DNA from 3 places in the Ectobacillus soli genome. Region 2 is predicted to be linked to each of the others. Evidence: riboswitches for the same ligand, from Rfam matches in the RefSeq annotation. Region 2 holds a riboswitch; each other region holds the start of a gene.
The links. A riboswitch is a leader RNA that binds a small molecule or an ion and turns the genes downstream of it on or off. The one in region 2 is predicted to bind cyclic di-GMP.
Positions count from the first base shown of each region.

Region 1: linked by a shared signal. The riboswitch ahead of ACAN53_RS00175 (anti-repressor SinI family protein) and the one ahead of ACAN53_RS14340 (DUF192 domain-containing protein) in region 2 are both predicted to bind cyclic di-GMP.
Region 3: linked by a shared signal. The riboswitch ahead of ACAN53_RS13090 (endo alpha-1,4 polygalactosaminidase) and the one ahead of ACAN53_RS14340 (DUF192 domain-containing protein) in region 2 are both predicted to bind cyclic di-GMP.

Region 1 is NZ_JBGJZM010000001.1:21,237-31,628, forward strand. Features, by position in the region: gene menC (o-succinylbenzoate synthase) at 1-661, shown strand, start outside; gene cydB (cytochrome d ubiquinol oxidase subunit II) at 710-1,738, opposite strand; gene ACAN53_RS00135 (cytochrome ubiquinol oxidase subunit I) at 1,728-3,071, opposite strand; gene ACAN53_RS00140 (beta-class carbonic anhydrase) at 3,275-3,838, shown strand; gene yidD (membrane protein insertion efficiency factor YidD) at 3,835-4,065, opposite strand; gene ACAN53_RS00150 (S-ribosylhomocysteine lyase) at 4,211-4,684, shown strand; gene ytkD (RNA deprotection pyrophosphohydrolase) at 5,018-5,494, shown strand; gene ACAN53_RS00160 (ABC transporter permease) at 5,561-6,325, opposite strand; gene ACAN53_RS00165 (ABC transporter ATP-binding protein) at 6,354-7,121, opposite strand; gene ACAN53_RS00170 (ABC transporter substrate-binding protein) at 7,134-8,126, opposite strand; cyclic di-GMP riboswitch class I at 8,365-8,449, shown strand; gene ACAN53_RS00175 (anti-repressor SinI family protein) at 8,464-8,613, shown strand; gene pckA (phosphoenolpyruvate carboxykinase (ATP)) at 8,768-10,351, opposite strand.
Region 2 is NZ_JBGJZM010000002.1:518,581-528,972, reverse strand. Features, by position in the region: gene ACAN53_RS14385 (hypothetical protein) at 1-188, shown strand, start outside; gene ACAN53_RS14380 (hypothetical protein) at 232-459, shown strand; gene ACAN53_RS14375 (hypothetical protein) at 763-981, shown strand; gene ACAN53_RS14370 (hypothetical protein) at 1,057-1,293, shown strand; gene ACAN53_RS14365 (hypothetical protein) at 2,077-2,925, shown strand; gene ACAN53_RS14360 (hypothetical protein) at 3,412-4,188, shown strand; gene ACAN53_RS14355 (DUF4153 domain-containing protein) at 4,360-5,607, opposite strand; gene ACAN53_RS14350 (helix-turn-helix domain-containing protein) at 5,679-5,900, opposite strand; gene ACAN53_RS14345 (DUF2975 domain-containing protein) at 5,911-6,390, opposite strand; cyclic di-GMP riboswitch class I at 6,645-6,730, shown strand; gene ACAN53_RS14340 (DUF192 domain-containing protein) at 6,831-7,175, shown strand; gene ACAN53_RS14335 (Flp family type IVb pilin) at 7,195-7,362, shown strand; gene ACAN53_RS14330 (A24 family peptidase) at 7,481-7,984, shown strand; gene ACAN53_RS14325 (TadE/TadG family type IV pilus assembly protein) at 7,938-8,378, shown strand; gene ACAN53_RS14320 (pilus assembly protein TadG-related protein) at 8,398-9,342, shown strand; gene cpaB (Flp pilus assembly protein CpaB) at 9,354-10,025, shown strand; gene ACAN53_RS14310 (AAA family ATPase) at 10,026-10,392, shown strand, end outside.
Region 3 is NZ_JBGJZM010000002.1:248,437-258,828, reverse strand. Features, by position in the region: gene ACAN53_RS13100 (sensor domain-containing protein) at 1-2,148, shown strand, start outside; gene ACAN53_RS13095 (type 1 glutamine amidotransferase domain-containing protein) at 2,197-2,859, opposite strand; gene ACAN53_RS13090 (endo alpha-1,4 polygalactosaminidase) at 3,474-4,295, opposite strand; cyclic di-GMP riboswitch class I at 4,339-4,422, opposite strand; gene galE (UDP-glucose 4-epimerase GalE) at 4,488-5,513, opposite strand; gene pelG (exopolysaccharide Pel transporter PelG) at 5,534-6,991, opposite strand; gene pelF (GT4 family glycosyltransferase PelF) at 6,979-8,400, opposite strand; gene ACAN53_RS13070 (DUF2194 domain-containing protein) at 8,404-10,233, opposite strand; gene ACAN53_RS13065 (tetratricopeptide repeat protein) at 10,217-10,392, opposite strand, start outside.

The DNA.
Region 1 (10,392 bases), on a different contig from region 2:
TATTGAACAATATGCAAGAGATGGCTACAAACGATTTAAAGTAAAAATAAAACCAGACCGAGACTATGAAATTGTTTCAGGTATTCGTAAGGAATTTCCAGACATCCCTCTCATGGTAGACGCGAATTCAGCTTATACCTTAAATGACCTAAATAAGTTGAAGCGATTAGATGAATTTAGGCTGATGATGATTGAGCAGCCGCTTGGGGATCATGATTTTCTTGATCATGCTACTCTTCAACAGCAAATTGAAACGCCTATTTGCCTAGATGAAAGCATTCATACACTAGAAGATGCAAGGGTAGCCATTCGGTTAGGGAGTTGCCAAATTATTAATGTAAAACCGGGACGGGTCGGTGGGTTAACAGAAGCAATTCGTATTCATGATTTCTGCATGGAACAACATATTCCTGTTTGGTGCGGAGGAATGATTGAAACCGGAATTTCTAGAGCTCAAAATATAGCCCTCAGTACTTTGCCTAACTTTTCGATTCCAGGAGATATTTCCGCATCGGCACGTTACTGGGAAGAGGATATTATTTGTCCAGAGGTTACGGTGAAAAACGGAAAGGTAACTGTTTCAACTCTAAACGGGTTAGGCTATGAAATAAATCAAAAACGATTAGAAACCATTACGATGCATACGCGTCATTTTACATAAGAAAAGCGCATGACATCATGTCATGCGCTTTTCCTCTACTAAGGAGTATTAATGATATCCCTTTGCTGAGTTTTTAGTAATCTTTTCTTTGAAAACGGTATAGCTCCATATTTGATAACCGATAACAATTGGTACCATGATAATAGCTACAACGAACATAATTTGTAGGGTTAACTGGCTACCTGATGCATTGTATAATGTTGTACTAAATACATCATTAATGCGAGAAGGAAGCATTCTTGGGAACATTCCTGCAAAGCCTGTTGCCATAAACATAGTGATTGTTAAAGCTACGGAAGTAAAGGCTAATCCGATTTTTTTCTTTGCCACCATCCAGATAGCAAGTATGCTTAGAAGCATAGCTAGGATTGGTAGTAAATAAAGAACTGGGTATTGATTGGAATTTTCAAATAGCTTAGTTCGATTTGCAGTTGCAACGAAGAAGATAGCAAGCAAGATGGCTGAAACCATAGATGCTGGTCTTGCTATCTTATAGGACCGATCTGCCACTTCTCCTGTTGTTTTCAATATCGTCCATAGTGCACCTGAAAGAGTGAAGATTGCGACGAATAGAATACCACCAAGTAAACCATAAGGATGAAGAAGACTGAGTAATGTTCCTTCATATCCATTTTGACCAATTAATAGGCCGTAGTATAGATTCGCAAACGCTACTCCGAATAATAGGGCGATTAAAAAGCTGCCAATGGCAAATGCCCATTTAAATGTACTTTGCCATTTTGGTGATTCTTCTTTATGCATAAATTCAAGACCTGCTGCACGGAAGAAGAGTGAAAATAGTATAAGCATAAGCGGCGTATATAAGTAGCTAAACATGTTTGCATAGGTAACTGGGAAGGCCGCAAATGTTGCACCGCCTGCTGTAATTAACCAAACTTCATTACCACCCCAGAAAGGTCCAATTGATTCTTGAAGCTGATTCCGTTCCTGCCGATCCTTTGTTATGAAAGGAAACAGCATTCCTGTTCCAAGTGAATATCCATCAAGTACAAAATACACTGTCCAAATTACTCCCCAAAGACCGAACCAGATGATGGCTAACATATCATGAGACATAGTTTACATCCCCCTCTTCAGAAGCAGTAACGGCTTCAGGTCCCTTTTTTGCATATTTCAGCATTAAGTACACATCTGCTACAAGTAGTAAGGTATAGAATACAACTAAACTAACAATTGAGAATATAATTTGTGACATAGAAATTGGTGAAACGGATGCGGATGTTTTCATCAGTCCGTATACAGTCCATGGTTGACGTCCAGCTTCTGTTACCATCCATCCTAAGTTAATTGCTACGTAAGGAAGAAGAACTGACCACATCGTAAACTTTAAGAATAATCTTGAAGTTTCAAGTTTTCCTTTTCTGTATAAATAGAAGCCAAGCCATGTAAGAAGCATAAAGTATACACCAAGAACAACCATTGCACGGAAACTGTAATAAACAATGTTAACGTTTGGACGTTGATCTTGCGGGATATCTTTAAGACCAACAACTTTGCCGTTAAAGCTACTTGTATAGAAGAAGCTACCTAGACCTGGTATGCTAAGACCTTCAATATTTTTTTCGTTTTTCACATCAGGGAATTGAATGATATTGAAAGGTTGTCCAGTACCAGTATCCCAAATTGCTTCCATCGCTGCACCTTTTGCAGGCTGTACTTTCGCAGCATTTACGCCGGATTCATGACCGATAAAAGGAGTTGCTGTTGCAGCAAGAAGTCCAAAAATCAATGCGTATTTAAATGATGTTTTAAAGAATGGAACATTATTTTTACGTAATAAGTGGTAAGCACTAATCGCCATTACAAAGAAGGAACCAACGATGTATGCACTTACAACTGTATGGAAGAACATGTGCCAAGCATATGAATTAGAAATAAGTGCCCAGAAATCATTTAGTTCAGCGCGGCCATTTCGAACCACGTATCCAACCGGACGTTGCATAAATCCATCTGCTGTAATAATCCACACTGCAGATAAATTTGTTCCGATAGCTACCATCCACATGCTGAAAGCTCTGAACTTAGGGGAAATTCGATCTTTCCCGAATAACCAAATCCCCATGAAGGTAGATTCTAAGAAAAAGGCTGCGAGAGCTTCAATTGCGAGTGGAGCTCCGAAAATATCTCCCATATATTTAGAATACTCAGACCAGTTTGTACCAAATTGGAATTCCATTGTAATACCAGTGATAATACCCATTACAAAGTTAATAGTGAATAATTTCCCCCAAAAATCTGCCATCTTTCGGTACATAGGGTTAAGAGTTCGTGCATGTTGTGTTTCCATAATCGCTACGAGAATAACGAGTCCTAAAGTAAGCGGTACAAATAAGAAGTGATAAAATACAGTAACAGCAAATTGAATGCGACTTAACATAAGAACATCCATCGTCTAACTTCAACTCCTTCTTTTGTTTATCTACACTCATTTTATAGTGAAAAAGGGTGTTGAAAACGTTTTATTTGTTACAAAGTTATGTGGAAAAATCGACGGAATTATGTCTTTTACCAGAATCAGAATTATTGCTTATTTTATTTCATAGTTGACAATCATTTCTATAAGAGAGAACATGAAAATAGGAGGGATAAATAATGGCGTTGCTAGATGAAATTTTAACATTCAACAAGGGGTTTGTAGAAAGTAAGGAATATGAACTATTGAGATCGAATAAGTATCCTGAGAAGAAACTTGTTATCATATCATGTATGGATACACGTCTCGTTGAACTACTACCAAAAGCGATGAATATTCGAAATGGCGATGTGAAAATTATTAAAGTGGCAGGAGCAATAGTTTCTCATCCGTTTGGAAGTATTATGCGCAGTATTATGGTGGCAGTATATGAATTAGGTGCTGCTGAAGTATGTGTGGTTGGTCATTATGATTGTGGCATGGCAAGCATACAAGCACAAAAAACGATTCAGAAGATGAAGGACCGAGGCATTTCTGAAGATAAGATTGAAACGCTTCGCTATTCAGGTATCGACTTAAATCGCTTTCTTCGTGGCTTCTCAAGCGTGGAGGATAGCGTAAAACATAGTGTAGAAACGATTCGTAATCACCCTCTCTTACCAACTGATGTTCCAGTACACGGTATGGTGATTGATCCAAAAACAGGCAAATTAGACGTGATTATAGACGGCTACGAACATTAAGGATGCTTGTGTTTTTTCTCGGGAACAGGGTCAAATCCACCGGGATGAAACGGATGGCATTTTGAAATTCGTTTGATAGTAAGCCAGCTTCCTTTAAGTGCACCATGGACTTTAATTGCTTCCACACCATAATGGGAGCAAGTCGGGTAAAAACGACAGGATGGTGGTGTTAATGGAGATATAAAATTCTGATAAAACTGAATAATAGAAATAAGAATTTTTTTCATAGTAAAAACTCCTTTCAAATACAGTTATCATAGCACAAGTTATATTGAAAAATCATGTTTCGTTTCTTTACTATTTGTAAAAAATCTTATATCATATTATGTGTATCGGAATTGTTTAATTTTGATTTATTAAGGAGAGACCAATATGCCATCAGTAGAAAGCTTTGAATTAGACCATACCATTGTAAAAGCACCTTATGTCAGACATTGTGGTGTTCATAAAGTCGGAAGTGACGGAATTGTAAATAAATTTGATATTCGATTTTGTCAGCCGAATAAGGAAGCAATGAAGCCAGATGTTATTCATACACTGGAACATTTATTAGCATATAATTTACGAAAATATGTAGTGAAATTTGGTCACTTTGATATTATTGATATTTCTCCTATGGGGTGCCAAACTGGGTTTTATCTTGTAGTAAGCGGTACACCAACTGTTCGTGAGATTATTGACTTGCTCGAAGACACAATGCGTGATGCAGTTACTGTAACTGAAGTACCCGCAGCTAATGTTTTGCAATGTGGGCAGGCAAAACTGCATGATCTAGAGGGTGCAAAACGTCTTATGAATTACTGGTTATCACAAAATAAAGAAGAACTAGAAAAAGTATTTGGCTAATAGATGATGTTGAAAGGCTATCTTCAGCACAGTCGTATCTGTGTATGAAAGAATAGTCTTTTTTTCATTTTGAAAGAAAATATCAAAACTTGTATGTTCACCCTAAAAGTATAGGAAGGGAGATTGTGCATATTTCTCTTTCTCTAGGCAACAATGAATAGGAGTTTTATCTTATGGGACAACATGATTTGACAAGCCTGTTCGGTCAGAGTTTGCTTTTATGAGTTGTTAAAAAGGGAATAACGTTTAAACACCATTTTTCTTATTAGGCAGATGTTACAAAAATATGCTACAATTCACTGTAAGAATTCGTAATATTAGGAGCGCATTTGCATGTATACATTTAAAGATTACTACCAGAATAAAGTGGAGTTATCATTTGATGATCGTCCTTTTTCTCAAGCACCTAAGCATGTATGGGCGATATGCCGTTATAATGACAAGTGGCTGTTAACACAGCACTTGCGTCGTGGCTATGAATTTCCCGGTGGAAAAGTAGAAGAAGGTGAAACACCTGAAGAAGCTGCTGTCAGGGAGGTGCTGGAAGAAACCGGTGGAATCGTTTCACATCTTGATTATGTTGGACAATATAAAGTGTCTGGAAAAGATAAAGTAATTATTAAAAACATATATTATGCAACGATTAGTAAGCTTGTTAAGCATACACATCTGGACGAAACGAATGGACCAGTTTTGTTGGATGCGATTCCGGCCTATATTAAAGATGATCGGCGATACAGCTTTATTATGAGAGATGATGTGCTAGTTCGAAGCTTAGAGCAAGTACACAAAAGTTTTCATGTTATGTAAGAAATGGACCGTTACTCAGAAATGGTGGGAACCTTTATCTGTGACGGTCCATTTTTTATTTGAACTTTATTTAATAATCATTTTTTCAAATAATGCAACGAGAACGTACATGATAGCAGCAAATAAGCACGTGAGCAGTACGCTCATGAGCACAAGCGTGAAATTGAAAATTTGAAAGCCGTAATGAATTAAGTAACCTAAACCTTGTTTTGAAACAAGCAATTCTCCAAAAATAACTCCGACCCAAGAAAGGCCTACGTTTACTTTTAAAGTAGATATAATCGTTGGAAAGGAAGCAGGGAGAACTGCTTGCTTATACACTTGCCAACGATTGGCACCGAATGTTTGAAGAACCTTTATATAATTCGTGTCAACCTCTAAAAAGGCTGAGTAAATTACAAGAATGGTAATGATGATAGAAATCAGTACCCCCATTGCAATAGATGATGTTTCATTAGGACCAAATAGTACGATGATAATTGGTCCGAGTGCGACTTTAGGCATAGCATTGAGTACGACTAAATAAGGATCTAAAATCTTAGCTAAAATAGGAATCCACCAAAGTATGGTAGCAATAATGGTACCGAGAAGAGTTCCTAGAATAAATCCAATACAGGTTTCAAATAGTGTGGTAGATAGATGGGGCCAAAGCGTACCATCTTGTAACTTACTACTAAATAAGTGAAAAATATTAATCGGTGAACTAAATAGAAGTGGATCAATCCAATCTAGGCTGCTCGCAACTTGCCATAGATAGATGAATCCAACAAGCAAAAGTACTTGTATAAATAGGATGGTATATTTTACTGTAAGGTTCTGTTTTTTATACATGCTGTGTAATAGTTTCAAATTGAAGTGATTATCCCTCAATAGCTTCAAGCTCCTTCCAAATAGTTTGAAATAAAGGGAGGAAGGAAGGGTGAGAACGCGCCTGAAAGGGGGGTAAAGTACGTATATCCTCAGGAATTATAACCTCTTTCGCTACTCTTCCAGGTCTAGCTTGCAGTAGAATGATACGGTCACTCATCGCGATCGCTTCCTCTAAATCATGAGTAACGAGGATGGACGTTTTTTGAAATTGCTTCAGCAGGGAAAAAACGAGTTCTTCTAATTTAAGCTTTGTCTGATAATCAAGAGCGGAAAATGGTTCATCTAATAATAGTAGCTTCGGATGAGTTGCTAACGTACGGACAAGAGCCGCACGTTGACGCATTCCACCCGACAAATGATGAGGATACAAATGTTCTATGTTTTGTAATCCAACCTTGTTTAATAATTGGATAGTGTAACGTTTATTTTCTTCATTATAGGTATTCGTGATGCGAAGTCCAGTTACAACATTTTCTTGTATTGTTTTCCAAGGAAATAAGTAGTCTTGCTGTAACATGTAGCCGATTTTGGATGATGGTTTTGTAATAATTTCCTCTTCAAGTGTTACAGTACCGCTTAATGGTACTAGTAATCCAGAAATTAAAGAAAGTAATGTCGTTTTCCCGCATCCGCTTGCTCCAAGAAGCGAAACAAATTCTCCTTCTTGGATAGATAAACTTATATTAGCTAGCACAAGACTTGCTTCATCTTTAGTAAAGTACCCATGGTAAAGCTGGTCAATGGATAAAAAGCTCATTATGCATTTCCCCTATTTTCTTATCACTTTTTCAGCAATCGCTGGATCAACTAAGCTTTGATAGTCGACCTTATTTGGCAATTGCCCAGCTTCTTTCATAATTTTTTGAAGGTTATTCCACTCTGCTTCATCTAAAAGTGGATTAGTTGCAAATGATTGCTGATCCTTATATCGTTGTATGACTTTTGTAATAATCTCCTTTGGTGTATCGGGAAATTGTGATTGTACTGTATTTGTAATTTCTTCTGAAGTATGAGTGTCTACCCATTGTTGTCCTCTATATAAGGCTTGTGTAAATTTTTCTATCGTTGCTTTATGGCTAACTATATAACTTTTCTTTGTCATAAAGGATGTATAGGGAACATTTCCAGATTCTGCACCAAATGAAGCGACAATATACCCTTTTCCGGACTGCTCAAAAATACTAGCTGTTGGTTCAAATAATTGAACGTAATCACCTGTTCCAGAAGCAAAGGCGTTAGCAATATTCGCAAAGTCAATGTTTTGTATGAGAGTAAGATCCTTTTGTGGATTTAGATTATGATTTTTCAGAACAAATTCTCCTACCATTTGCGGCATACCACCTTGGCGTTGCCCAAGAAACGTCTTGCCCTTTAAATCACTCCAATGGAATGTATCTGTTTTAGAACGAGCCACAAGAAATGTCCCATCTGTTTGGGTTAGCTGGGCAAAGTTAATAACAGGATCCTTTGCTCCTTGATTGTATACATAAATGGATGTCTCTGAACCAACGAGTCCGATATCTATACCATTTGAAAGAATGGCAGTCATTGTCTTATCACCGCCAGCAGTCATTTGTAGTTCTAAATCAATTCCTTCTTCTCGGAAATAGCCATTATTTATGGCTACATATAGGGGAGTATAAAATAAGGAATGGGTGACCTCGCCGACACGAATCTTTTCATTGACTGACTTTTGATTGCAAGCTGCTAAGGTACTCAAACAAAGTAGCATAATTAAAAATAGAAAGAGAAGCTTTCGCAATGCTGTGCACCTCCTAGATAGAATCTACTGTTACTGTATGAACTGAAGCAAAATTGTGTGAATGCCTATAAAAAAAAGTGTGATTAAAATGTTTCATCCCGCTATTTAGTAAAGTGCATCGTTTGTTTATCGAATATTGTCAAAATGTTTTTTTAAATATTTTTATAATATAAGTCGACTATTAAATGATAATCATGATAAAATAGGGTTGTGAAATATCACAATTAAAATTATGAAAAGTTGATAAAGGCAAACCTGTTGAAAAATGGGGACGCAAAGTCACAGATCTAAGGTAGGAATACTACGATGGCTGGTCTGCCGCTTACGGAGGTAGCTAATGTTGATGAGTCAATCAAGAATGATTGGGGAAGAGACGCACGGAGCCTATCTTGACATGGAGTGGTTAGCATTGATTATGGAGGCAAAAAGTTTAGGGTTAAGCTTTGAAGAAGTGAATGAATTTCTACAAGTAGCGTCTACTAAGTAACGCAGTGTAGGATAGTAGATAAAACAACTACGAAAAGCATCTCTAGCTAGAAGCACGGTTACATGCTATAAATGTTGAGCAGTCATTTGACTGCTCTTTTTTTTTGAAAAAAAAACACCGTCTACAGTAATTCTGTAGACGGTGTTTTTAGTTATTAGAAAGGACCGCCTGCTGAAATGATGTCTTCAGAAACATTAGCAAATTTCTTGAAGTTTTCTTTGAATTTGCCTGCAAGTTCCAAAGCAGTTTTCTTATATTCTTCTTTGTTAGCCCATGTCTTTTCTGGTATTAATACTTCATCAGGAACACCAGGTACATGAAGTGGAATTTCAAGTCCGAAAATGCTATCTTTGTTTGTTTCCACATTAGCTAGTTCACCGTTAAGTGCTGCTTGAACCATTGCACGAGTATATTTAAGATTCATACGTTTTCCTACACCGTATACTCCGCCAGTCCATCCTGTGTTTACTAAGAATACTTCGGCATTATGTTTTTCAATTTTTTCTCCAAGTAGTTCAGCATAACGAGAAGCTGGAAGCGGTAAGAAAGGAGATCCAAAGCATGTTGAGAATGTTGCTTGTGGAGAAGTAACTCCACGTTCTGTACCAGCAAGTTTGCTTGTATATCCGCTTAAGAAGTGGTACATTGCTTGTTCTTTAGAAAGTTTGCTGATTGGAGGCAATACGCCAGATGCATCAGCTGTTAAGAAAATAATTGTATTCGGATGACCTGCAACACTTGGTAAGACAATATTATCAATTGCTTCCATTGGATAAGCAACACGAGTATTTTCTGTCAATGATACATTATCATAATCTGGCACGCGAGAATGTTCATCAAGAACAACGTTTTCTAAAACAGTACCAAATGTGATAGCATCGTAGATTTGAGGTTCTTTTTCACGTGATAAATTGACAACTTTTGCATAGCAACCGCCTTCGATGTTAAATACACCATTATCAGACCAGCCGTGTTCATCATCCCCAATAAGTTTACGGTTTGCATCAGCTGATAAAGTTGTTTTTCCTGTTCCAGAAAGACCGAAGAATAAAGCAACGTCGCCTTCTTGACCAACATTAGAAGAGCAGTGCATAGAGAAGATGTCTTGTTCAGGTAGTAAGAAGTTCATAATAGAGAAGATACCTTTTTTCATTTCGCCTGCATATTCAGTTCCTCCGATTAGAACGATACGTTTTTCAAAGGAAGTGATAATGAATGTTTCTGAATTTGTTCCATCCACGCTTGGATCAGCTTTAAAATTAGGCGCTGAAACAATTGTAAATTCAGATTGATGATTTACTAATTCTTCTTCAGTAGGACGAATAAATAATTGCTCTGCAAATAGATTATGCCATGCATATTCATTGATAACTTGGATTGGCATTTGATATGCTTTATCTGCTCCAGCGAAACCGTTAAATACGAATATTTCATCTTTGTTTTTTAAGTATTCTAACACTTTAGTATATAGCTTATCGAAAGTTTCTGATGAAATTGGTTGGTTAACTGAACCCCAGTCAACTTTGCCTTCCGTAATATCATCTTTAACGATAAATTTATCTTTAGGAGAACGTCCTGTGTATTTTCCCGTCGCAACAGAAACAGCGCCTGCAGAAGATAAAACACCTTCTTTTTTCACTAGTACTTTTTCAACTAATTGCGGAACGCTTAGTTGAACTTGTGCATTGCTTCCATTGACTAATTCTTGTAATTCAGTTTGGATATTCACAGTACTCATATACCTACCATCCTTTATGTGATTTATGAAATATGCTCCCT
Region 2 (10,392 bases):
TGACTTTGATGGAAATCGTTATTCTAATAACTTCAGTCATGTTTATTTCAATCATATACGTGATTATCATTACGAAAGGGAAGCCATTAGAACGACGATTAGATTTAGCAACTAAAGTTGGTGTTCCTCTTGGTTCCGTAATGTCTATTATCGCTTTTATATTAGTCAGATTTTATATACATATTTAAAAGTTTTCATGGTGTGGTGATAGAAATGAGGAAGAGAAGGAAAATGCGCAAGAAGGTAGTTAGAAAACCTATTCTTCCATCTTATTTAAATCGAAAAGCGCAACGTTCTGTTTCATCAGTAATACGAACACAAGAAATGAATGCTATGATTGCGGATGCATTTAACTTAAAGGAATTATTAAAAGATTCCAGAGTACTTCCAGTTAACGAAAAAGGTCAATATATTCTCGATCCAAACAATGCTTCAGATAGAGATTGGATTGAAGATTAGGTTTATAAAATATAGTTGTTATATAGGCTGCTTTTAATAGAATTAATGGGTTTAGATTATTAAAAACAATTTAGGCTTAATGCAATAGAAAGCAATTAGGCATAAAAAAAGAAGGGCAATTATACATAAGGATGATTGCCCTTCTTCTTTTTGTATATATATCGATCTATGAAAGGGGGTGAGAAGCTGATGTGATTTATTACCACTATACAAAGAACTAGAGATTTTACTTATCTGTAAATCCTGTAATTCTTTCTATTATACAATAGAAGAAACTATTCTATTAGTAGGAGGAGATATTTTTTGGATAATTGGATAATCGTTCTATGCTGCTTGATTATTATATATTCGACTCATTTATATGTAATGTCTATAACAAGAGGAAAGTCTTTTGAACGAAGATTACAATTAGCTACATGGATTGGAGCCACCGTAGGAGGAATACTGGCAGGTCTGGCTGTGCTAATAGGAGAACATTTGGCCCATTGGTCTTACATAACTAAACTACTAGTAGGACATTAATGTTATTTAGGTCATTACATAAACTATTACCACTTATCTGATTGTGAGGGGATGAAAATGAGGAGGAGAAGAAAAATGCGCAATGTTGCTCTTAAAAAGTCGCGATTTTCTTATGCGCCTAGTAAGAGATATAGATCATCATTAGTCAAAGAATTAACAACAGAAGAAACACAACGCATTAACAGAGCATTAGGTGCTCGATTAAATCATTTTGATGAAATGTTTAAAAATATACAACCACTACCATATGATGAACAAGGTATTATATTAGATCCCAATAATCCTGCTCACAGAGATTGGATGGAGGACTAGGTTTATAAGATACAGTTGTAATAAAGAATGCTTTTATTTAACAGAGTTAACAGGTTCAGGATATTGAAACAATCGGGGCTTTGTAAAAGGCTTGTTTTTATATTTAAATTCAAGGCTGGTTGATTTTTACTTTAGAACATGTAGTGGGAATACCCAAATGAATGTAGCTGATTTAAAATCAATAAAATATCTCTACAATTGAATCATGCAGTAGTAAAGCATTTAGGTATAAAGAAAGAAGGGCAATCATCTGATGAGGATGATTGCCCTTCTTCTTTTTGTATATATATCAATCTATGAAAAGGGGGTGAGGTGGTTTGACTCCAATTGAATTATTTACAGCAGGTGTGATTTTTGGGATAACAGCTTATTTTTCGGCAAAGAAGAAAAGATAGATTTGATCTACGATACTAAAAATGAGGTGAAAAAATGGGATATTTCCTATTAGGTGTTGGAGTTGGGATTGGAGTGAGTATTCTAGTAGAAATTGTAGAATCCAGTATCTTAGAAGTAGGGTAAGTGTTTAATATATCTGAGTGCATCGTTATTTTTATTTTTAACGATGCATTTGGAATAATTATATAAAGAATTAACTATGTACGCTAAATAGAACTTTTGAATAATAGTTAAATACGTCAAGTACTGTAAAAACTTGTTTAATAGTGAAATATTGGTTGTTATATTGTTATATTTTGCTAATATTAATATATGCATTGTTATAATGCAATACTAAGTAATATTTGTTGTCAGCAAGGATTATTCTATGGAAATAGGGGAGAAAAAATGAAAAAATTAGTTGTTCTTTTAGGAATCGTACTACTTTTTATAACAGGATGTAGTAATGACACTTTTAATAAGGCAGTAGAACAAGGAAAATTAGCTATAGCAAGCAAGGAATATGATAAAGCGTTAGCATCATTTCAATTAGCATTGGATGAGAAAAAAGATGATAAAGATACAAAAACTTTATATGAACAAACTAAAGAAATGGTACAGGCTATTAAGAGCCAATCAGATTCAAAAGTAGACGATGCAATTAAATCATTTGAACAAGTAGAGAAAACAAGTGGTGGTTCTGATACTTTGAAAATGCAAGCAAAAGATGCAAGGGAAGCTCTAGTAGCTCAAAAACAAAAACAAGACCAATATAATAATCAATTAGCAAAAGCTGACGAATTAAAGGGCAATCAAAAGTATGCAGAGGCAAAGGATATATTGAATACTATTGTGACAGAAACAAAAGATAAAGATTATCTTAAAGCGATTAATCAAAAGGCAACTGAAATGATTACTGCAATAGATCAAGAAGTAGCAAAAGTAGAATCAGACAAAGCAGCAGCTGAAGCTAAGAAAAAAGAAGAAGAGGCTAAGGTGGCTGACGCAGTAAAACAAAAACAACAGCAACAGCAACAACAGGTAGCATTTACAGGAGAGCAAGCTGTTTCATACGCCAAAAAGAAATATGATGATAGTAATGGTGATACATTGTATAGTTATTCTACAGATGTTAAGGAAGAGAACGGAAAGAAATACTACCAAGTTTTCTTAAAGTCGAAGTCTATGCAACAAGCAGGTGGAAATGGGAATCTATTTTTCGTTAAAGTTTTTGAAGACGGTACAATTATTGAATGAAAATTAACTAGATTAAATAAGCTAGTTCTTCTTTTTGTTAATAGATAGCTTAATATCCATTATAGATCTTTTAAAAGGTTTAGAATTTTAGGTCAAAAAAACGAGAGATTGATACAATACAAATACAGTTGAATATTGGGTAGTTAAGTATTTAATACAAAGAAAGAAGAGTGTAATTATCTGATGAAAGTGCCTGAGTTTGTAAATGTATGTAATGAAGTAAAATGTAATTTTTAATCCGTTTGTTTAATGTATCAAGGGGGACTATTTATGAACCAATTTGGAAGTCCTGTAAAGAAAATGATAAACTTGCGGCAATGTTTTATGGTCAAATTCTTTATAAAGTAATGATAGATAGACCTGAATCATGGTTGTTCGGAGATTATCCCCATGCTAAAGGTAAAACTTATTTTAAGCCTTCAACCCCAATTTAGCTCAATAAATTTAGAATTAGGATATAAATAATTCATATGAGAAGAGGATATAATGGCTAACAAGATAATTAAGTTCTTAATTGAATCAGGGGCAGAAATTACGGGTGCTTCAACAGGAGCAATAATTGGTACAACTATAGCGGGTCCAGCCGGTACAGTAATAGGTGCAATGGGGGGACTTGTTGCCGAAAAGGCTTTCACGAAATTAGGTGAAGAGATTCAAGGGAGAGTCTTATCTAAAAGAGAAAGTAAAAAGGTAGGTGCAACATCAACATATGCGCTAGAAAAAATAAGAGATAACTTATCTACTGGTAAGGAATTACGAAATGATGATTTCTTTGATTTAGACCAATCAGACCGTTCGGACGCAGATGAAGTTATTGAAGGAGTAATATTTTCAGCCCAAAGGGAGCACGAGGAAAAGAAATTAAAATACTACGGAAACATGCTTGCTAATATCGCATTCGATGAATCAATCAGCAAAGAGCAAGCAAATCAATTAATTAAAATATCTACTGAATTAACTTATAGGCAATTATGTATTCTACGTATGATTGTAATGAAGGATGCATTATCATTAAGAACAAGCGATTTTAGAGGTACAGGTATTTCAGGATTTCCTCTGATTTCATTATTAAATGAAATTTATGATTTGTATAATAAAGGTCTAATAAATTCTGGTGGGGAAGTTTTGTTGGGAATAACGGATGTAAATCCCTCCAAATTAGAAATTCAGGGTATGGGAGTATTACTTTATAATTTAAAAGAGTTATGGACAATTGAACAAAGTGAAATAATAAAAACAGCTAGTTTACTTTTCAACACTTAATGCAAAAACCTCATTTAGATACACTACGGTGAACCGTACCATAAGTAAATGAGGTGTTAGTTACAAAAATATAATAAGCCAATATACCAAGTTATGTATAAAGCTTGGTATATTGGCTTGTTTAAATTACTGAGTAGGAGACTATGCTTTTGTTACATAAATAGAGCCTTTCTATTTAAAAATGAAAGGAAAGGTAAATGTAACGAAAGCTGCCCAAAGTCCGTAGACCGGTAAATACTTAGTGATGGCATCTTGGATGGCAAAAGGTCCAGTTTTGTTTTGGAGAAAGCGTAAATAGGAGAGCATGATCCAAATAAGATTTGCCCAGATAAGTATGTTTACACCTAAAACAGCAAGTCTGTTGGGCGTTATCCCATAAGAAGAAAGTCTGAACACTATGGCTGACAAAGCCACACTGTCAATAATAAGGGCAAGAACAATTAGGGTAAAGTTTATATAATCTGAAATGTTCTTTTCCTCGTCTGTGTCACTTTCAGTTATGGAAAATATGGTGATGGTCAATACACCAAGGAGTATTCCGTTGAAGGATATAAGGAAATTGCGGTCCAAGAATGGGTTTTTTCCGACCCAAATAATCGTTATAAGATAAACCAACAATGTAGCTAGGACAAGAGGACTAAAAATTTTTGCTAAATATGGTGTAATATTCTTAGCAAGTTTTAGATTGCTTGATACAAGGTGGGTAGCCACAACAGCGAGTCCGGCAGCACCAAATAAAATGACATTTCTAAAATAGAAGTCTTTTATATTCAAGCCAACAAAGCTAAATAACTGCATGGTCAATGCTGCTAGCAGCATTCCGCTAATTGCCATGCTGGCGTATAGTATGCAAAATTCCAAATTAAATTTAAGATAGGCTAATCTTGTGCTGCCTTTTGAATATTCATTTCCTGTAAATGCAAGCCCTGTCAATCCCCATAAGAATATGGGAAGGTGTAAATAAACAAGGATAATACTGTCTTTATTATTTAATGGTAGCATATTAAGATAAAACCCGGAGATTAGGAACAACACGAAAAGGGTATAAAGAACGTTTTTTGGGGGACGATTTTTGTATACAAAATAGGCTGCAATAAAGGGAAGAATACTGAAAGCAAGGTTAATTGGAGCAATTGCTTGCTGTTCGACAAAATGGAAAATGATCCTAGCGCTTATCCCGGATAGAATGGCTAAAATGCACATAAATATGAAACCATTCTGAAGCAAGGAAGGTTTTTTTGTAGTTGTCGTCTCCTTAAAATGCAATCTTTCATACCAAACGGAAAGAACCTGCGAATCAGGGTTTTGCTCCCAAGCTTGCGAGAATGAATTTTTAAAAGCTTTTGGGTCTTTTCTAAACATTCTCTCCAGCTCATGGGGGTTTACAATATTTTCAATAATCAAATTGTTCATGTTCAAATTTATACCTCCTCTAATCATTGTCCTATTAAGTTCTACTTTCCTTTACAATGTTTATTAACCAAACTTTATTACCTTTGATTGTCTTCGTCGCCTTTGTATTCCAAAATATCCCCAGGCTGACATTCTAAAGCCTTGCAAATTGCCTCTAAAGTGGTTAATCGAATCGCTTTTGCTTTACCATTTTTCAATATAGAAAGATTTGCCATTGTGATTCCAACCTTCTCTGAAAGTTCCGTTACGCTCATTTTCCTTTTAGCCAACATCACATCAATATTGATTATAATTGCCATTATTTTCACCTCATATCGTTAAATCATTTTCTGATTTTATATCAATGGCATTTTTTAATAGCTTTTGAAGAACAGCAGCAAAGACTGCAATCACCACTGAAGCAAAAGGAACAACCAATCCGATAAAAATGACACCCGGGGCATCATCTTTATCCGCAAAGAGATAGAAGAGCGGCAAGACTAGCACATGCAAGATGCTGATTGTGATGGCGCAGTGTTTTATTTTCTTTAAGGCTATAACAGATAATTCGGAAAAGGCTTTATTTTTGTCAATATAGAGCAAAAGTTTGAAAGCCTGATATAAAGCAAAGTAAAAAGGTATTGCTGATGCATCAAAAATGAAAGAAACCGGGTATTTTATATAATCAACCTCTGGAAGTAATTTTGCTGCAATAGTAGCTAACTCAGGTACCAAAAATATGCACAAAGCAAGAACTGGAAAACCCAAAAGAATAACAACTAACTTTAAAAATAGTGTTTCTGGTTTCATAAAAAGCACCTCACTTATGTATTTTTTCTTTTGATTTTAACAAGTTATTTATCGATTTACAATAAATTTTTATCGATTTTAAGAATAGATTTTATGGTAATGAAGGCCTAAGTAATTTTTATAAAATCAAAAAATAAGAAAATAAATAAGAAAACAAATATAAAAATTGTGTAAATGTGTAGACATGCTTATATATAATTCATATAATTTAATTAAATTAATAGATTATCGGTTTTGTTTAAAAAAATGCAAAATCTCGATAATGGCAAACCTGGTGAAAACCAGTGACGCAAAGCTATAGGGACTAAAGCGTAAATCGCAATGTCAGCCAGCTACCGAAAGATGGGCGCACGCAATATTTGTGTGGATTTAAGCATGTTTTTTCACCCCCGCTTCGGTAGATGGCGGGGTTGTTTTTATTTTAAGGAGGTGGTGGTAGTTTGCGATTGGTCAACCTAGAGAATGCTCAAAACATTGCCGAATCGATCGAATCTGCGAATACCTTTTTTAAAAGGTTAAAAGGTTTGATGTTTAGGCAGGAATTATCCTCGGGTTCCGGTCTTTATCTTTATCCTTGTAATGCAATCCATACGTTTTTTATGAAATTTCCAATTGATGTCCTGTATATCGACAAAGATTGGAGAATTGTTGGAATGGAAGAACATCTGCAGCCTGGAAAAATAGGAAAAAAGTTTTCAACGGCTACTTCAGTTATTGAATTAGAGAGTGGTAGCATCCGGTTAAACAGCATTCAAAGAGGACAAATCGTAAAACTACTAAAATAAAAGTAAGGGGGAAGTAAACATGATGAAAAAGTTAAAAGAGTTATTTTTAGAAGAAGAAGGACAAGGTATGACCGAGTATGGATTAATTTTAGGCTTGATTGCAGCGGGAGTAGTAACAGTATTACTCGTATTTGGTCCAAAAATTACTAAATTGTTTGAAAATGTAAATAGTCAAGTAAATCCTTAATGAATGTTTCTTTAATTGAAAAATAGTACCGAATTAGATAGATATGATAAAAGCTCTGCGACATGTTGTTGCAGAGCTATTTTAAAAAAGTCCATTTTTTAACATAGGAGATATGTATATGTTCCTTAATCTACTATTAATCATGACGCTTGTGATATCGGTGTATACAGATCTTAAAAGCAGAAAAATATACAATAGGGTTATTTACCCTGTCCTGCTAGTCGCTATTTTTACTCACCTCATTTTTAACGGTGTAGAAGGATTGTACGTTTCCCTTATTGGGTTTTTTACAGGGTTAGGATTATTGATCGTTCCTTTTTTTCTGGGCGGGATAGGAGCAGGAGATGTAAAACTTCTTGCATTAGTAGGGGCTTTTAAAGGATGGGTATTTGTAATTTATACCGGGATTTATATGGGAGTCATCGGAGGACTCATTGCGCTAATCATCATTGCAGTTGGAAAAGGGATGTTAAAAAAAGTTACGCTCTTTCTGTACGGGATAAAAAACAAGCAACAAATGTCGTACCTGTTTAATAGACAAGTCACATATCCTTACGGGGTGGCCATTGCAGCAGGTGCCATTTTCGCCTTTTTCCTCGAAGGGAGAGTGGTGTTATGGTAAAAAATTTGTAAAGCTTGCCAAGCAGGAGCATGGGCAGTCACTTGTGGAATTTGCACTTATTGTTCCCATCTTTTTACTAATGCTGGTTGGTATGATTAATCTTGGCTTTGTGCTCTTTACTTATTTGAGCTTAAACATGACTGCACAAGAAGCCTCCCGCCTGGCAGGCCTCGGCAAAACGGATGCCGACATCATTCAATATGTACAAAATCAATCGACAGTACGTCATCCGGCCAATATTAGAATTACTATTACTCCTGATCAAGCTTCACGTATATCCGGGAGCTATACGACAGTTACTTTATCTTATCCGATGGCTGACATCACGCCGGTATTTGACCAATTTCTATCTCCTTACAACCTTCAGACACAATCCACAATACGTGTAGATTAAAAATAAGGAGGAAAAGAAGATGGATCAAAGGGACTTAGCAACAATAAAAAAAGGAACCATTTCTTTATTGCGAAGTGAAAAAGGAAATATAATCGTCCTTTTTGCATTTTCGATGGTATTGATCTTTGGCATGGTTGGACTTGTTGTCGATATTGGTATGGTTTACAAGGAAAAGAGTGACTTGAAAAAAATAGCAACGACCGCTGCATTGTCCGGTGCCCAAGAGCTGCCTAATGGGGATCCTGCACGAGTACAAGATGTCGTAGGTACCATTCTATCGTCTTATCAAGAACAATCTAGCTTACAAAATCTCCAAATTACAATGGACCAGCAAGTTCGGGTTTCATTAAAAAAAGCAGTACCTTTACTATTTGCTAAAATTTTAGGCTTTAATAGCATGACGGTGCAAGAAAGTGCCACGGCAAAGCTTGATCCAATTGGTAGATTACTTGGTGTTATCCCTCTGGGTATTGACGAATCCACAGCAATTACATATGGTCAAACCGTTTCACTTAAAGTTGGTGCAGGAGATTCGTCGACCGGGAATTTTGGAATTTTAGCACTGGCAGGTCCTGGTGCGCGTACTTATGGAGATACATTAAAATACGGCTATGACAAGATTGTTTCAGTCGGTGATGTTGTGCCTACGCAAACAGGAAATATCGCAGGTGAAACACAGGATAGCGTCAATTATCGTATCAATAAATGCCCGAATCCCAGTGGGGATATTACGGTTCGAAATTGTGATCGAATCGTTCCTGTTATTGTCTATAAAACAAATAGTTCAAATGGTCAAGTAATAGATAGTATCACCGTAACCGGGTTTGCCTTTTTTTATTTACTAGATCCAATGAGCTCCAAGGATACATCTATTAATGGAGAATTTATTGAACGCGTCGATATCGGAACATATGAAGCTGGAAGTCTAAACAGAGGAGCATATATGGCCCGGCTAGTGGAATAGGAGAATGTTAGATGAAAAAAAAGACAATATTTTTGATTTCAATCGTCATGGCTGGGTTGGCAACACTTCTTTTTTATCAATATACGAATCAATTATCACAGCAGTCCGGCCAGATGAAATCTGTTGTCGCAGCAGCTGTACCTATTAAAAAGGATCAGCAAATTACAGCCAAAATGCTGAAGAAAATAAATATCCCTGCAAAGAGTGTTAATGCCGATGCAGTTCAGGACGCCTCAGGTATCATTGGACAATATTCAGCAGACGATATTGCAACAGATGAAGTGATTTTAAAACACCATCTTCAATCATTAGAGGCAGCCACTACAATAGCAGGGAAGCTTAAAAGCGATGATCGGGCAGTAACCATTCCAGGAGGGAAAATAGAAACAGTTGCAAATATGATTAAGCCTGAAGATACGATTGATATTGTTTATACAGGACCTTCCTTGGATGGAGATACTACAAAGCGTGCTGATACAATGGTTTTACAGGAAAATGTAAGGGTTTTGGCAGTTGGAAAACAAATGAAAACAACAGATGCATCCGTCGAGTATGATTCAATAACAGTTGAGGTTCAGCAGAAGGACGCAGTAAATTTGATTAAAGCTGCAAGAAAAGGGGTTCTTAATTATGTTTTACATAGCAAGATGAAAACTGCTGAAACAAAAGTGGAGGGGTCGTAAATGGTAGCTCCGGGTATACAGAAACAAAGCCGGAAAGGAAAAATGGTTGTCATTTGCAGTGCAAAAGGCGGAGTGGGTAAAACAACTTTAGCTGTTAATCTCGCGATTGCTTTATACAAAAAAAAGTTGCAGATTGCATTAATGGACGGTGACTTCCAATTCGGAGATGTAAATGTAGCCATGGATCTTGAATCTTCCTTTTCTATCAGTGATGTTGCTGAAAGGATGGAGATATTAGATTCGTTCAGTTTAAATAATTATATGTACAAACATACAAGTGGTGTCCGTGTTTTGTCAGCCCCGAAAAGACCGGAATTGGCTGATTTAATTACGCCGGAAATTATCGACAAAGTATCGCAATTCATTC
Region 3 (10,392 bases), 270 kb from region 2:
GTATATAAAAGAAACGGATGTGCGATTGTTGAATTGTTTGTAAGAGATATTGTGTATCAAGGCGTTCCTGGTGTGAAATATGTGATGAACGATATTTCCGAGGAGCGGGAGACGGAGCAGAAGCTGGAGGCTTTTTTCACAAATGCAGCGGATCCAATGTTTATTATGGATTTGAATCAAAATATTGTGCAGATGAATCCTGCTTTTGGAAATTTTCTTGGACATGAGGAGAAGGAATTAAAAGGACAACCTGCTTACATCTGGTTCGATGTAGAGAAGTCTGCTGCTGAGGATATTTTCAATCAGATTGTAACGGGTTCGGTTATGCGCGGGATGGATACGAGTGTGAAGAGAGATGATGGATCGGTTGTGCCGGTAAGCGTCACGCTTTCACCGATCCGGAACCGGGATAATCAAGTTACGATGGTTTCGGTTGTAATACGAGATATGACGGTGCAGAAGAAATATGAGCTGGCTTTACAGGAAAGTGAAAATCGTCACCGAATTATCGCCGAGCATTCTAGCGATTATACGATAATGATTACACCATCTTTGGTTACTACATATGTTTCCCCGTCGATTACAGGCGTATTGGGTTATACGCCGATGGAATCGATGTCCATGTCGTTCTTTTCCTTGATTCATTCGGAGGATCTTTCTTTAGTGCGAGAGAAAATGGATGATGTCTTGCTTAAAAGGGAGTCGGTTCTTCTTGAATATCGAATTCTTAGTAAGCAACAAATATGGGTATGGCTCGAAGTTCGAATCATTCCGGCAGTAGATGAACAGCAAAATTTAGATTACATTATTATATTATCGAAGGATATTCGGGAACGTAAATCGTATGAGGAACATTTGAAAAGTATGGCATTTATTGACGGATTAACCGGGATTGCGAATCGTCGTTCCTTTTCGCATCAGATCCAGCGTTATCTAAAGAGTGAAACAACATTTGCCCTTTTCTATTTGGATTTTGATCATTTTAAATGGATTAATGATACATTTTCCCATGAATATGGCGATCTGTTTTTGAAAGAGGTTGCCCAACGGTTGCAAATGGTCACTCGCAATAATGATTTTGCTGCACGTCTTGGCGGAGATGAATTCGCGTTACTTCTTCCTAATTTGCGGGTGGAAGAAGTAGAAGTGATTGCGAAGCGAATTGTACTTGCCTTTCAAGGTCCGATTATATTTCAAGATAATTCGATTGTTTCTACCGTTTCGCTTGGAATATCTATGTTCCCGTGTGATGGAATGACAGAAGATGAACTTCTGCGCCATGCCGATTCTGCCTTGTATTATGTGAAAGCGAAGTCCGGTAATAATTATCACTTCTATAATCACAGTGATAAGATCAATCGAAGAAAGAAACTGGGTATGGATTTGCCCATGGCTATAGAAAACCGGGAATTTATGCTTGTATATCAGCCACAATTAGATTTATATGATGGCTCGATTTTAGGTATGGAAGCCTATATGCGTTGGCAGCATCCTGAATATGGTCTCATTACTTGGCTTGAACTAACGTCTCTTGCAGAAGAAGAAGGGCTTATAGCAGATACAACGCTTTGGATGTTACAAGAAGCGATGCAAAAAATTCATTCGTGGAATGATACCTTTCACTTAAAAATGAAACTAGCTGTACGGTTGTCCCCTCAGTTACTTAATAGTAGCTTGTTTACCGAGAAAGTAATACAACTGTTGCAGGATATGCAGTTTGCGGCAGGTCAACTTATCGTTGAAGTGACAGAGGAAGCTTTAATTAATAGCCCAGATATGGGAATGGCATTTTTAACTGCCATGAAACGCTGCGGTGTTATGGTAGCTCTTGAAAACTTTGGAACGGATTTTTGCTCTCTTTGTAATATGGTACAATTACCAATTCAGTTACTGAAATATAATAAGAGTTATATTTATAATATTAAACGGAACCTAGCGAATAAGAAGCTTCTCGATTCTGTTGCTGATCTAGGAAATAGCTTAGGAATTTCTGTCTTGGCTGAAGGAGTGGAAGAGCAGGAGCAATGTTCTTTTCTTACGCGAATAAACGGTGAGAATGTGCGAGGATTCTACTATAGTAATCCATTGTCCCCTTGTGAGGTAGAAAAATGGATGAAGCAGCATTTGCATGAAAAAGAATTGGTCTAATAAAAAGGAAGCCCATCAATGTGAAGATGGGCTTCTTTTCTTCTATACTTATGCTAGTTGTGCTATAAATGCTTTTGCCACGCTTATGGTTGATTGCGGATTTTGGCCGGTAATTAGCTTTCCGTCAACTTCGACGTGATCAGACCAGTTTGGCTCGGCGACGAAGGAACCGCCTAGCTCACGGAGCTTGGATTCGAGTAAAAACGGCATATATTTATCAAGAGTTGTGGCAACTTCCTCTTCATTTGTGAAGGCAGTCATTCGTTTGCCTTTGACAAGAGGTTGTCCGTTTGCGAGCACGCCGCCTACTAAGGCTGCTGGGCCGTGACATACAGCTGCGATGATTTTATCTTGATTTGCAAAATCAGTTAGTAGTTTGTGAATATGTTCGTTTTCTGGGAAGTCAAACATTGTACCGTGACCACCTGGAAAGAAAATGCCGATGAATTCATCTGCACCCTTTATATTAGAAAGAGGAAGGGTGTTAGTTAGTAATGTGCCAGCTTTTTGATCTTCTTCGGGAACGTCCCCTTGTAAGCTGCGTGGATCAATTTGGGATTCGCCGCCTTTTGGGCTTGCAACAGTTACGTCATATCCATTTTTCGTAAATTCTAAATATGCTTCGGAAAATTCTGTTAACCATATACCAGCTAGTTCACCGTTCTTCATTGTATAACCATTTGTAACGACCATCAGGATTTTGTTGCTCATAGAATAGTCCTCCTTTGTACTTGTATGTACAACTGTTATTGTAAGGAATATTTTTCTAAATCTCAAATTATGTGTTTGGGCTTGTTGTAATAAAGTAAAATTAGAGCAAAGGTGTATGAACATGAGGCGAGGGAACGGTTATTGTGTTGCTTTCTTTTCTTATTATAGGTGTTGGTGCTTCGTTTCAACAAAAGTTTGTGCGGGCAGAGCGATGTATAAGAGGCCACTGTATCAAGTTGATTGCACACTTTTTCCAGTGTAATCGGCTTAATTCTACAAAAAATGTCTGAACAAATGAGGAAATGAGTGAATTTGATGAGAGGAACATTTGTCTTATTAATGAAATAGCATATTTACGTGTGAGATCTCGGTTCAATCCACAACGACGCATTGATTTAATCTTAAAATCCTGAGTTTAATCACGAAAAGACTCTATTTAATCACGAAATCCTGAATTTAATCTCGAAACTATCACATTTAATCTCGAAAACGTTATATTCGTGAAAAAACGACAAATTTCGCCAGGCTTTCTGCCACGTCCTCCGACTCGCCACCCCCCCAAAGCAAAAACCCCCCGCAATCCCTGCGGGGGGCAAATCGATAAGATGTAGGTTTTATTTTAATTTATCATATACATCATTTTTATTTACCATAGACACGAAGCCTTTTGATTGGCTAAAAGATTGAGATGCTGTGTTAGGAGCAACTGTAAATACTTTTAGCGTACTCTTTTGGCTTTGGAAGTACTTAATCCAGTTTTGGCTCCATGCATCCTTTGCAATTACTTTACTGTTAAAGTCTTCCCATAGTACTGCATCGATGTATGGTAACGATGTAGTTTTTATTGTGTCAAAGCCCCAGTTTTGCATAAGAAGTAAGCTTGGATATTTGGCTTTCATTTCTTTTAATAATGCAACATAGCCGCCGCGAATCTTTGTTTGGTCGATTGGTTTGTCATAGAAATAATCATCAATGTCACCAACTGTGTCTAAGAAGACACCATCTAATCCTTTTTGAGCGACTTGTTCATTTACTTTTGTTAATATAACGCTTCTGTAATGAGCGTTCGTGATATCCATAATATATGTATTCCACTGAGGGATCTGCATTTTACTACCATTATAATAGTAGTAATCAGAATCAGTAACTTTAGCTTTATTTTGAGCTTCTAGTTCCATAACGCTCACATAGCCAAGTACCTTTGTTCCAGATTTTTTTAACTGTGTTATTTGATCCTTTGTAAATGCGTATGGTTCAATGACAACTGTGCTATAGGTGGAGAGCTTTTGAATTGCTTTTGCATTTGCTGCTCCGTAATAGATCGTAAAATTCTTTGTTTTTAATAGAGGGTTGCCGCTGCTAGCGCATGCAGCAACGCTTGGTATGATAAATAATGCGAACAATGCCAGGAATGAAACAAAACGTTTAATAGCCATATTATATTCTCCTCCACTACGATTTTTCTCTTAAATAGAAAATTACGGCAGCACAGCCATCTTAGCTTCTCGCCTTAGATCTGTTGCTTTGCGTCCTTACTTTTCAGTAAGTTTGCTATTAAGAGGTCTTGCACGTTTATGGTTTTATTATACTAGTGCTGGGACAAGATTCAACCAGATATATGTGAAAACTTAGTTAACTTGCAGGGCTTTGTAGCCATTTTTATTATGAGATTGCCAGTTCCATGAGTCTTTGCACATGTCTTCTAATGTGCGTGTAGTTTGCCACCCAAGTACGCGGTTGGCTTTAGAAGGGTCCGCAACGCAGATTGCAATATCCCCGGGACGGCGGTTTGTAATGCGGTATGGAATTGGTTTTCCACAAATTTTTTCGAAGGCTTGTACCATTTCGAGTACGCTGTAGCCAGTTCCCGTTCCAAGATTAAAGGCTTCCGTTCCTGTATGCTCACGAATGTAATCCAATGCCTTCACATGACCGATAGATAGATCGACAACGTGGATGTAGTCGCGTACGCCTGTGCCATCCTTTGTTGGATAGTCATTGCCAAAGACGCTGAGCTCCTTTAATTTACCGACCGCTATTTGCGTAACATACGGCATGAGATTGTTTGGAAGGCCGTTTGGATCTTCGCCGATTCGACCGCTTTCGTGCGCTCCGAACGGGTTGAAATAGCGGAGAAGGGCGATGCTCCAGCTTGGATCGGATACTGCTAAATCCTGAAGAATTTGTTCAATCATTAGCTTCGTTTGTCCGTACGGATTGGTTGCAGATAGCGGAAAGTCCTCTGTAATCGGAGACGTTTCGGGAACGCCATATACCGTTGCAGATGAGCTAAATACGAGTTGTTTTACGTTATATTTGTTCATGACATCACATAGAATGAGAGTGCTTGTTATATTGTTATAGTAGTAAGAGAGAGGCTTGCTTACGGATTCTCCGACCGCTTTGAAGCCGGCAAAGTGAATGACGGCGTCGATTTGATTTTCACGGAAAATGGTGTCCACCGCTTCTCGGTTCAGCAAATCTTCTTCGTAGAAGGGGAAGGATTTTCCTGTAATTTCTTGCACGCGGGTAATAGCTTCTACCGAACTATTGGATAAGTTATCGATGACGACAATCTCATATTGGTTGTTTAGTAGCTCTACACAAGTATGACTTCCTATGTATCCTGCTCCGCCTGTTACTAAGATTGCCATAAAAATCTCCTCCAGTAGTCCTAATTTAGTTTATTTAATCGATTTGCAAGATTCGTAAAGAATACGCGGCGTTTCGTTTGTACATTTGACTGGCAAAATGTGTGGTAATCGATATCCTGAACGTAGTTAAATAGTCTTGCAAAGGCATATAAGAACGCGATACCAGAACCGGCGACAAAGCCAATCCCATATCCATTATAGCCTAATGGAAGCAAAAGGATAGAGAAAATTAAATTTCCAAAGAAAAAAATGGCAGACGTTCGATAGGCTCCTTTGCGATCTTCAAAGTAGAGCATCAAAAGGGTCAAAACGAGAACCATTCCGTTTGAAAAGGCGCCGAGTGTCGTTAGTTGAAAGATCGAGAACGTTCGTAACGAAAGGCTTGCCTGTGACAAATAAATCCACACACTAAATACGACGAGTATGGATACGATGCCTTGGTTTCGCAGCAGGCGGTATACCTCTTGGCGTAGTACGAGATTCATGGAATCCTTTAATGCTAGAATTTGTTTTAGCGTCCCGCCACTATTGACGGCTCCGTAATATTTTTTATACCGTTCATAGAATCTTGTTTCGACCGATACGACGAAGATGACGTACGTCGGAAGAATCGTTAAATAGGCCCAGAATACTGCTGTATCATAAATAGGGTGATACAGAAAGCTCCCCGCTACTACCTCGCGTCCTTCCCCGAACCAAATGGTGAAATTGCATACCCAAATGCCGATATTGTATAGAAGGCCGGACCAAAACAATTCCGGAAAGCGATCGATATACGACAGAAATGTATACGGCGTTTTGACTTTTCCCGTCGGAAACATCCGCAGCATGACAACGCTAAGCCAGAGTAAAGTAACAAACATTCCAATCGCAAAGCTAGTAAGTAGCAAAAAGGCATAGCCATGTAGAAAGGAAACGGTAAGATGGGAAAAGGAAAGCCAAAGGACGCCCGCAATAAATACGAGAGACCCGCTTAGGAATGCATAGGCAATCGATTGATAATCCTTTGCTGCTGTTAAATAAATCGACTGAATCCAAATAATATTTAACGAGAAAAAGAGAAACAAGAGCATGAATTTATAATAGAGCACAAGCGGTGTAGAAAGGGCGAATATGAGCCAGATAATAAAGGCGAGCACGGATACAATGCGAATCATCCCAATGAAGGAGGGATAGATGTCGTCTACTTTTTGTTCATACAGAAGATCGGCTACGTATCTCGTCACGATGAGCTGCAGTCCCCCGTATACGATAAGGGAAAAAATAAAGCAGTATGACAGCGAGATGCTAAAGAGTTTTTGCTCCTCTGTCGGAATAGTGTGAAACAGGCTAAGTAAATACCGCGTTCCGGTGATGGTTAAGATTAAAATGAGCCAAGGACCAGCGGTAACAAAGAGTGAAAATCCATAGGCTTTCACGCGCGAGGAAAAATAGTCCTCTTGAAAGAGCTTTTGCAAGCGAAATCCTATTCCTGCCATGTTTGTCCCCCCCTTTTGTTGTATAGCTTGCGGTAGTTATCGATAACATCGACGAGTTGATATTGCTTTTCGATTCGTCTTCTGCCATTGTCTCCAAACTCTTGAATGCTTTCTGGATGATGATAGTACCATTCCATATAGGATGCGACCTGTTCCGGAGAAACAGGTGGTACGATAAAGCCGCACTGACCTTCCTTATCGCCTTCCATTCCAAATACGAGCTCCTTGCACGAGCCGACATCGGTGGCAATCCACGGAATTCCTGCGGCCATTCCTTCTAGCATTGCAAGAGGCTGACCCTCCGATACGCTCGTTAAAACGAGGATATCTGTTTTTGTTAAATATTCTTTAATATCGACGCGTCCCGTCATAATAACCTTGTCCTCCAATTGAAGTTGCTTGATGAGGTCACGGCATTCCTGCGCATATTCCGGCTCTTCAGCATCTGGACCCATGAGGTAAAAGATAAATGGAATCTTATGGTCGGAAACGAGCTTTGCCGCATAAATCATCGTCTTCAAGTCTTTAATCGGGACGACGCGAATAATCGCGGAAATTACAATTGTATCGGTAAAAACTTTAGGCTTTCTAAGCTCTGCATAGTCTTCGATGTTCACCCCGTTTGGAACGATGTGCAGCTTATGTACCGGAGCACCAAGCTCTTTTTGATAAAGACTGTTTCGTTCAAATAAGGTGATAATATCACTTGCCTGCTCGTATGCCTGCCGAGATAAATGATGGAAGAAATCGATCCAGCGATTTTTGTATTCAATAGGAATCCAGCTCGATTGCAGAATTTCCTCCTCCCGCTCGCGGGTGTAAATGCCGTGCTCGGTTAAGAGGTACGGAATATGAAGCTTATGACTAATCGCCGCTGCAAGCAGTCCGCCATAGCCGGTGGAAACGGCGTGTACGAGATCTAATTCAGGTAGCTTAATTTGTAAGATGCGGATAATCGGTGTAAACATCGAGCGCCACATCCAGAAATAATCGAGGAAGGAGCCGCTGCTTTCTTCATAAAAGTAACTTTCCTTCACAATCTGATAAAATGCTGGGCTTTCAAAGAAGGCATCTAGTGTTCCAATCTTGTTCGGGTTCGCAATAAGTTCAAGCGCCTGTGAATCTGCAGATTGGAACGTAAACCACTTTTGTAAAATGAGCACTTCTTCTTGTGTAAGCGATGGCTTGATCCGCTTTTCAGCCTCCTCGGAGAGTAGCGGGATGACGACGATTTCCGCTACATTATCCGGAATCGTATATTGATAGGTCTGGCCGGAGCTAATAGACGGAACAATCGCGAAAATGGTAAATTCATGTTCGGAAAATTGGGTCATGATCATTTGCACCCAGCTCGCCACGCCGCCGCTCACGTAAGGATAGCTTCCTTCAACAACAAGTCCAATTTTCATAGGTTATGCTCCTTTCACGACAAGCGTAGCTTCAGGCTTTGATAGTTTTACGCTGTACAGCTGATCTTGTAGTTTGGTAACAGAGCCAAAGGGAAAGGTTCCTGTATCTAGCTTCTTACCGTCCTCCAAGCGGATTACGACCGAAGAGGTGGCAGGCATTCCTTTGTATGCAAGATGAATGGCCGCATCCTCGTATGTTACAAGTACATCCCCTTTTTGATAGGCAGTTAGCGCTTCGGTCGCTTCGCTTTGTTTCATTGGCTGTATTTGTGGGTACCAGTTATGAACGTTTTGCACCATTTGGCGATACGAGCTGAATAATTCTGTCCAAGGTAGACCATGTGAGCGGTCGGTATCTAACACATCATCTGGATGGATGAAATGAGATACGATGCCGAAGTTTGCTGCCACATCGGCTAATGTAAAGTAATCCTCAGGCGTTATTTCATATCCACTCGTAATACGCGGGAAATTATAGAGACCGGGATGATCGGCATCCGGTCCAAATTCCTGGATGTAGCCGCCTTTTTTCTCATCTCCAATATACAAGGAAGAAATAGTTTTTAAATTTGGTGCGGCCGCAAATAGGGCATCTACCCCTGTTTTGTTTAAAGTATTGGATGGTGGAACGTACGTTTGTAATGTCTCGTTTGGAAAATAGTTATGCACGAGTTTCTGCAGCTGTGTAATGGAAGTTTGCATATTCTGTTTATTGTCCCATGGTTTATAACCAAGCTCGGGATCCTCAGGCTCGCCAGCGACAACGAGCGGCTGATGATTGTAGCCGTGTAGACCAATTTCCCCGCCTTTAGCAAGTAGTTCTCTCCCAAAGAGGAGATACGTATTTTTATCTGCATCGACGAACGATGTCAGCGGGGGCTTCACATTGTCTTCATACGTTTCAATGGCAACGCCGGTAAACTTAACTCCGAATTCATCGCTTAGACTTTTCATGTTTTTCCACCAGTTGTCTTTGTAGAAGGCTGTCGTCGATATGGATTCCTTTACGATATTCTTTGGCAGCTCGCCATCAGGAATAGGGGCCGGAAAATCATCGATGTACATCATCTGTGCGCCGAGCTGGGCAGAGGTGAATGCCGGAAATACGGTTCCGAGCGATTGGACAAATAAGCCTCTACCTAATTTGTCATTTAGTGCAGAGGTATTCCAGTACAGCACCTTTCCGTTTCCGAACGGATGGGTCCAAAGAATCGGAGTCTTCGAGGCGGTAGCCCAGGTTGTCGTTGTTTCTGGATCAATAAAGTAGTCAATCGAGCTATGCGTAAATAGCTCTGACGTATCAGAAATATCCGGATAGCCCGGAAATAGCTTCTTTTTGAATGTAAAGCCAGTTACTTCGGTAAAACCGTGTGAATCGATAATACCGAGCATCGGATACCAGGACGGATCGGTATCCATACGGTTTGCCATAATCAGTCTTCCGCCGCCCTCAACAAACTTTTGGATGTCATCCTTAGGCAGGTCAGAAGGGGTTTCACCAGCAAGGATGAGTCCTGTATACGGAGAAGGCTGGAGATTCTTAATTTCCTCGGCGGAAATCGTTTTGTAATGCACATGCGCATAGTCCATCGCTTTCTTAATGTTGGAGGAAACCAAGTCTCCGAGATGGTCATTCGTTTCTACAAGGACAAGATTGGTGGACTGTCCTTGCGGCGGCGTCTTCGAATCAAGTAGCTGCAGCCCGCTAGAGCTTGGTTTATGTACGGAAATCGTTCGGTACAAGGCATCCGAGCGGTATAGCGTAATAAGAAGCACGAAAACGCATAATAAGCCTCCCGCAATCAACATGACGACATTAGTGCTCTTGTTCAAGTATGGTTCCTCCTATCTGCTCTGCGAAAAGCTGGTATTGGTAGGGCAGGTTATTAATCATATTCCGCTTCGTTAATGTTTCGATAATATGAAACAGCTTCGTCCAGCTTTTTTGATCATAATAGATTTCGAGTAGACCAATATAGCCATAGCTTTCCT